2 regions of the Xanthomonas theicola genome follow, and region 1 is predicted to be linked to the other one. Evidence: predicted binding sites of a transcription regulator. Region 1 holds the regulator's gene; the other holds the start of a gene.
What was found. The regulator FliA, encoded in region 1, starts transcription of late flagellar genes. The targets are predictions, from matches to a motif close to TAAAGTTTNNCNNNCNNNGGCCGATAA.
Positions count from the first base shown of each region.

Region 2: a site for FliA is predicted at 1,323-1,349, ahead of G4Q83_RS07225 (methyl-accepting chemotaxis protein). Genes of this name have one in related genera too.

Region 1 is NZ_CP049017.1:1,108,077-1,111,795, reverse strand. Features, by position in the region: gene flhF (flagellar biosynthesis GTPase FlhF) at 1-1,136, shown strand, start outside; gene G4Q83_RS04935 (MinD/ParA family ATP-binding protein) at 1,123-2,007, shown strand; gene G4Q83_RS04930 (RNA polymerase sigma factor FliA) at 2,004-2,753, shown strand; gene cheY (chemotaxis response regulator CheY) at 2,772-3,164, shown strand; gene G4Q83_RS04920 (protein phosphatase CheZ) at 3,164-3,719, shown strand, end outside.
Region 2 is NZ_CP049017.1:1,592,094-1,595,812, forward strand. Features, by position in the region: gene G4Q83_RS07225 (methyl-accepting chemotaxis protein) at 1-1,132, opposite strand, end outside; gene G4Q83_RS07230 (chemotaxis protein CheA) at 1,415-3,469, opposite strand; gene G4Q83_RS07235 (STAS domain-containing protein) at 3,483-3,719, opposite strand, start outside.

The DNA.
Region 1 (3,719 bases):
TCCGCAACGCGCCGATCAGCGTGCCGCTGCCAAGCCCGTTCGCCGCCCCGGCCGCCGCGGCCAGCGCCGCCGCCGTGCCAGCCTGGCTCGAGGACGTCGCCGCGGTATCGCCGACCCCGGCCGCCGCGACGGCGCCCGTGGTCGCGCCGCCGGTACCCGCCGCGCCCAGCGCCGGGATCCCGGCGCTGCCGGCCCTGGCGCCGGTGCCGAGCTTCCCCGCGATGCAGAACGACGAACAATTGACTCAGCTGCGCGACGAACTGGCGCTGATGCGGCAGATGATCGAGCGCGAGATGAACCGGCTCACCGACGAACGCCTGCGCGGCTCGCCGGTGCGCGCCCAGGCGCTGGAACTGATGGACGACTACGGCTTCGACAGCGGCATCACCCGCGAGGTGGTCATGCAGATCCCGGCCGACCTGGAACTGCACCGCGGCCGCGGGCTGATGCTGGGGTTGCTGTCCAAGCGCCTGCCGATCGCGCCGCTGGACCCGATCGAGGAAGGCGGCGTGATCGCCCTGATCGGCCCCACCGGCGCCGGCAAGACCACCACCATCGCCAAGCTGGCCTCGCGCTTCCTGCAGGGCCACGCCGCCCGCGACGTGGCCCTGGTCACCACCGACACCATCCGCGTCGGCGGCCGCGAACAGCTGCACAGCTACGGCCGCCAGCTCGGCATCGCCGTGCACGAGGCCGACAGCGACACGGCGCTGCAGCAGCTGCTGGAGCGCCTGCGCGACTACACGCTGGTGCTGATCGACACCGCCGGCATGGGCCAGCGCGACCGCGCCCTGGCCGCACAGCTGCACTGGCTGCGCGCCTCGCGAGTGGTCCGGTCCTTGCTAGTACTGCCTGCCAACGCGCATTTCTCCGACCTGGACGAGGTGGTGCGCCGGTTCGCCGGCGCCGATCCGCAGGGGGCGATCTTGACCAAGCTGGACGAAACCGGGCGGTTTGGCAGTGCCCTGTCGGTGGTCGCGGACCACCGGCTTCCCCTCACCTGGGTGACCGATGGTCAGCGCGTGCCGGACGACCTGCACCGTGCCAACGCCGCCAGCCTGGTATTGCGCCTTGAAGATTTGCGGCGCGCTGCCGATAAGCCCTGTACTCCGGAGCAGACCCATGCCGTCGCGTGATTACGTCAATCTCACCAATGCCTTCCCCCTGTCGGCGACGCGCAGCGAACCGCTGGGCCCGGTGCGCACGATCGCCGTGACCGGCGGCAAGGGCGGCGTCGGCAAGACCAACATCTCGGTCAACCTGTCGATGGCGCTGGCCGACATGGGCAAGCGCACCCTGCTGCTGGACGCCGACCTCGGCCTGGCCAACGTCGACGTGCTGCTCGGGCTGACCCCCAAGTTCACCCTGGCCGACCTGGTCGCCGGGCGCTGCACCCTGGAAGAGGTGCTGGTGGACATGCCCAACGGCCTGATGGTGGTGCCCGCCGCCTCCGGCCGCCGGCACATGGCCGAGCTGCCGCCGGCCCAGCACGTCGGCCTGGTCAACGTGTTCTCCGAGCTGCAGCGCGAACTGGACATCATGGTCATCGACACCGCCGCCGGCATCACCGACAGCGTGCTGACCTTCTGCCAGGCCGCGCAGGACGCGGTGGTGGTAGTGTGCGACGAGCCGGCCTCGATCACCGACGCCTACGCCCTCATCAAGGTGCTCTCGCGCGAGCGCGGCGTGGACCGGGTGCAGATCGTCGCCAACATGGTCCGCGACCTCAACGAGGGCCGCCTGCTGTACGACAAGCTGAGCCGGGTGTGCGAGAAGTTCCTCGGCGACGTGTCGTTGAACTACCTGGGCTGCGTGCCGCAGGACGACTGGCTGCGCCTGGCGGTGCAGCGCCAGCAGCCGGTGGTCAAGGCCTACCCGTCCAGCCCGTCGGCGCAGGCGATCGCCGAAATCGCGCGGCGCACCTCGCGCTGGCAGGCGCCGACGGCGGCGCGCGGCAACGTCGAGTTCTTCGTCGAACGGATCATCCAGCAAGGGGTCGCCGCATGAACGCCGCCGCCCAGTACCGCGCCGTACAGCGCAACAGCGCCAACGACTACATCGCCCAGCATTCGGACCTGGTGCGGCGCATCGCCCACCACCTGGCGGCGCGGCTGCCGGCCAGCGTGGAGATCGACGACCTGATCCAGGCCGGCATGATCGGTCTGATCGAGGCCTCGCGCAGCTACGACGCCGACCAGGGCGCCTCGTTCGAGACCTACGCCTCGATCCGCATCCGCGGCTCGATGATCGACGAGATCCGCCGCGGCGACTGGGTGCCGCGCTCGGTGCACCGCCGCGCCCGCGACGCCGCCTCGGCGATCCGCAAGATCGAGCAGAGCACCGGCCGCGCCGCCGCCGCCAACGAAGTGGCCGCGGCGATGGACATGCCGCTTCCCGAATACCTGCGGTTGATGGAAGATGCCGCGCGCGGCCAGGTGCTGAGCCTGGAGTCGCGCATCGAGGACCACGGCGAGCTGGACAGCATCGCCAAGGGCGGCCCCAACCCGCAGCAGATGCTGGAGCGCAGCGAATTCGGCCGCGAACTGGGCAAGGCGATCGCGCAGTTGCCCGAACGCGAGCAGTTGGTGCTGTCGCTGTACTACGAACAGGAATTGAACCTGAAGGAAATCGGCGCGGTGCTCGGCGTCAGCGAGTCGCGCGTGTGCCAGATCCACGGCCAGGCCACGGTACGGTTGCGCGGGCGCCTGAAAGCGTTCGAAGCGGCCGACGCCGGCCTGGAAGACGAAGAATAAGACCCAAGGGAGTTAGCGGTGAACAAGAACATGCGGATTTTGATCGTGGACGATTTCTCGACGATGCGGCGCATCGTCAAGAATCTGCTCGGCGATCTGGGCTTCACCAACACTGCAGAGGCCGAGGACGGCAACAGTGCGCTGGCGGCACTGCGTTCGGCGCCGTTCGAGTTCGTGGTCACCGACTGGAACATGCCCGGCATGACCGGCATCGACCTGCTGCGCAACATCCGCGCCGACGACAAGCTCAAGCACCTGCCGGTGCTGATGGTGACCGCCGAGGCCAAGCGCGAGCAGATCATCGAGGCCGCGCAGTCCGGCGTGAACGGCTACATCATCAAGCCGTTCACCGCGCAGACCCTGCAGGAGAAGCTCGGCAAGATCTTCGAACGCCTGGGAGCGACCGCCTGATGAAAGCGACCGCCGAACGTAGGGCCCTGATCGAACGCCTGCAAGGTGCGCTGGACGCACTGGAACGCGGGGACGAAGCCGGCTGGCGCAAGGAAATCGACACGCTCGCCGCCTGGCGCACGCGGCCGATGATGCAGGGCCTGAGCCGGCTGGCGCGCGACCTGGGCCAGGCGCTCGGCGAGCTGCCCACCGTCCCCACCGAGGCCGGCGAGCTGGACGATGCCTGCTCGCGCCTGGACCACGTGGTGGCGATGACCGAACAGGCCAGCCATCGCACCCTGGACCTGGCCGAGGAATGCCGCGCGCTGGCCGAACAGCTGCGCGCCGGCGGACTGAGCGGCGAGCAGGGCGAGATCCTCGACAAGATCCGCCACAACCTCACCGAGATGGCCCTGGCGCAGAGCTTCCAGGACCTGACCGGGCAGATCATCCGCCGCGTCGCGGCGATCGTGCGTCGCGTGCACGAGGGTTTCGGCGCGCTGGGATTGCCGCCGAAGGACGACAACAAGAAGGCCGACGGCGGCCTGGCCGGCCCGGCGCTGGCCGGCCTGGACC
Region 2 (3,719 bases), 480 kb from region 1:
GCGACAGCCGCGCCACGGTGGCGTTGACGCTGTCGCGCAGCTCCTTCAGCTGGCCCTGGCACTGGACGCTGGCGGTGCGGGTCAGGTCGCCTTCCTCGATCGCCTTGAGCACCTGGCGCGCCTCGTTCAGCGGGCCGATCACCGCATCCAGGGTCTGGTTGATGCCGTCGACGATGCGGCGGAAATCGCCGTTGTGCAGGCTGGCGTCGGCACGCACCTCGAGGCGCCCGGCGCCGGCGGCCTCGGCCAGCAGGTTGGTGTCGCGGATCAGCGCGCGTAGGTTGGCGCGCACCTGTTCGATGGTGTCGTTGATGAACGCCTTCTTGCCCGGGAGGGTCTCCAGCGGCGCATCGAAGTTGCCGCGGCCGAATTCGGCGATGCAGGCCATGGCCTTCTTCTTGACCGCGATGTGGCCGGCGACCATGCGGTTGATGCCCTCGGCCATGGTGCGGTAATCGCCCTCGAAGCGCTGGCTGTCGATGCTCACGTCGATGTCGCCGGCATCGTGCTCGGCGGACATGTGGTTCATCTGCGCGATCAGCCCCAGCAGGTTGCGGCGCACCTGCTCGACGGTGTCGTTGATGAACGCCTTCTTGCCGGGGAAGCTTTCCAGCGGCGCCTGGAAGTTGCCGCGGCCGAACTCGGCGATGCAGGCCATGGCCTTCTTCTTGGTCGCGATATGGTCGGCGACCATGCGGTTGACGCCCTCGGCCACACTGCGGAAGTCCGCCTCGAAGCGCTGGCTGTCGATGACGGCGTCGATTGCGCCCGCGTCGTGCTCGCGCGACATGGTCCCGATATCCTCGCTGAGCCGACGCACGCACGACTGCACCTGGCGCAGCGCCAGCAGGATCTCGCAGGCCTGGTCGTTGCGCACCGTCGGCATCACCACGTCGAAATCGCCGCGGGCGAAGCGTGCCAGGGTGTCGGTGCAGATCCGCAGCGAGCGGCAGCTCACGTAGACCGCGCGGGCGAGCACCGCACCGCCGGCGACGGCGGCCGCCACGCCCAGCGCCAGCGTCTGGCTCGCGGGCAAGGCCAGCGCGAAACCGGCCGCGCTCGCCGCCAGCGGCAGCGACACGGCGATGGCGGAGCTGGTCCAGAGCTTGGTGGAGAGTGCGATATGGGACATTGCGGTGTACCTATGGAGGGTGGGCGGCATGGCGCCGGGTGGGGGTGTGGCGGCATTCAGAACGTTCCGAACGCGGCTTCATCGATCCGCGCCGCCGGCGCCGAGGCGATGCCGACGAGGGAGTGCGGTCGCGGCGCCGGTCCTGAAGAAACGCATGAGTACCTGCAAGTGTTCAGCCTGGCTGCTTACGTCTTCGGCCGTGGCGGCGAATTCTTCAGTGTTGGCTGCCGATTGCTGCGTGGATCGGAGGCAATGATGGTCTGCATGCGGCCTGGCGCAGGACTAGGCGGCCAGCGAATCGGCAGCGGGTTCCACCTGCGACAGCAGCGAAGGCACATCCAGGATCAGGGCCACGCCGCCGCTGCCGAGGATGCTCGAGCCGCTGATGCCCTTGACCCCGGCGAACACCTTGGCCAGCGGCTTGATCACGGTCTGCCATTCGCCCAGCAGGCTGTCCACCACCAGGCCGAAACGCTGTGCACCCTGGCGGATCACCACGATGCTCTCGCGCGCCGGCGGCGCGCCGGCGATGCCGAACAGCGAGCGCAGGCGCACGTACGGCAACACCCCGCCGCGCAGGTCGATGTAGTCGCTCTGGTAGTTCGGCGCGAACTCCACGCACTCCTCGACCACGTCCAGCGGCACCACGAACACCGACCTGCCGACGCCGACCTGGAAGCCGTTGATGATCGCCAGGGTCAGCGGCAGCCGCACCGAGATGGTGGTGCCGACGTCCTGCTGGCTGCTGATGTCCACGCTGCCGCGCAGCGCGGCGATGTTGCGCTTGACCACGTCCATGCCGACGCCGCGCCCGGACAGGTTGGTGACCTTTTCGGCGGTGGAGAAGCCCGGTTCGAAGATCAGCGCGAACACCTCGCGGTCGGACAGGCTGCGGCCCGGCTCGACCAGCCCGCGCTCCAGCGCCTTGGCCAGGATGCGCTCGCGGTTCAGGCCGCCGCCGTCGTCGCTGATCTGGATGACGATGCTGCCCGAGTCGTGGAACGCGTTCAGCCGCACCGTGCCGCGCACCGGCTTGCCGCGCGCCTGGCGCAGTTCGGCCGGTTCGATGCCGTGGTCCATGGCGTTGCGCACCAGGTGGGTCAACGGATCGGCGATCTTCTCCACCACCGACTTGTCCAGCTCGGTGTCCTCGCCGTTGACCGCCAGGACGATGTCCTTGCCCAGTTCGCGCGCCACGTCGTGGACCACGCGGTGGAAGCGGCTGAAGGTGCCGCCGATCTTGACCATGCGCAGCTGCAGCGCGCTTTCGCGCACGTCCTCGACCAACCCGGCCAGGATCGAGGTGGATTCCAGCAGTTGCGCGTCGCCGGTGCGCTGCGCATTGGCGCCGGTGCTGGCGACGGCGATGATCAGCTCGCCCACCAGGTCGATCATGCGGTCAAGCTTGTCGGCATCGACGCGGATGGAGCCGCCTTCCTGCGCGCGCGCGGCGTTGCCGCCTTCGCCGCGCACGGTGGTGGGCGCGGCAGCCGCAGCCGGTGCCGGCGTGGCGGGCGCGAGCGGGGCGACCGCCGCGGGCGTGTCGAAACCGGCGAAATCGTCGGCGTGGGCGCTGCTGCCCGCCTCGGCGACCAGCAGCGGCAGTTCCAGGTTGGCGGCGTCGCCGTGCGGATCCACCGCGATCACCTGCAGTTCGCAGTCGTCGCGGACGAACTCGAAGATGTCCTCGATCGCGGCCTGTTGCACGTGCGCGCGCAACAGGATGTCGAAGCCCAGATAGCAGGCTTCCGGGTCCAGTTCCGGCAGCGCCGGCACGCGCGTGTGGCGGGTGCGCACCGCCAGCAGCGTGCCGAGGCTGCGCAGGCAGCGGATCAGGTGCAGCGGCGAGTTGCCGAAGCGCAGCGCGTCGCTGAACAACTGCAGCGAGATCCGCCAATAGCCGGTCTGCGCCGGTGCGGCGGCGGCGACCGCTGCCGGTGCGGCGGCCGGTTGCAGGTAGGTCTGCAGGCGTGCCAGCAGCGGCTCGCCGGCGGCGGCGATGGCGGCTTCGTCGGCCTCGGCGCCGGCCGCCGCTTCCACCAGCGTGCGGAGATGGTCGCAGCAGGCCAGCATCAGCTGGATCAGTTCCGAATCCAGCGCCACCGCGTTCTCGCGGACCAGATCGAGCACGCTCTCGACGAGGTGGGTGAAGCCCACCAGTTGCGCCAGGTCGAACAGCCCGCCGGAGCCCTTGATCGTGTGTGCGGCGCGGAAGATGGCGTTGACCGCGTCCGGACCTGCTTCGCCGCGTTCGGCTTCCAGCAGGTTGCGTTCCATGTCCTCGAGCAGGTCGCGGCTCTCGGCGATGAAAGTCTGCAGCAGTTGAGCGAGATTCATAGCGTGGCGCCGATCAGTGGAGGGGGTCGCCGGCAGGCGCGAGCGTGTCGCGCAGGCCGAGCAGGTCGAGCGCCTCGTCGACCGGCGCGCTGCAGCCATCGAGCTGGAACGGCCTGCCCAGCGCGCGCAACGCGGCCTGGGTGGCGAGCAACAGCTGGATGCCGGTGGCGTCGATTTCGGTGACCGCCTGCAACTGCAGCTGCAGGCCGCCGGGGTGCTCCAGCGCCGGCAGCAGCAACGGTTTCAGTTC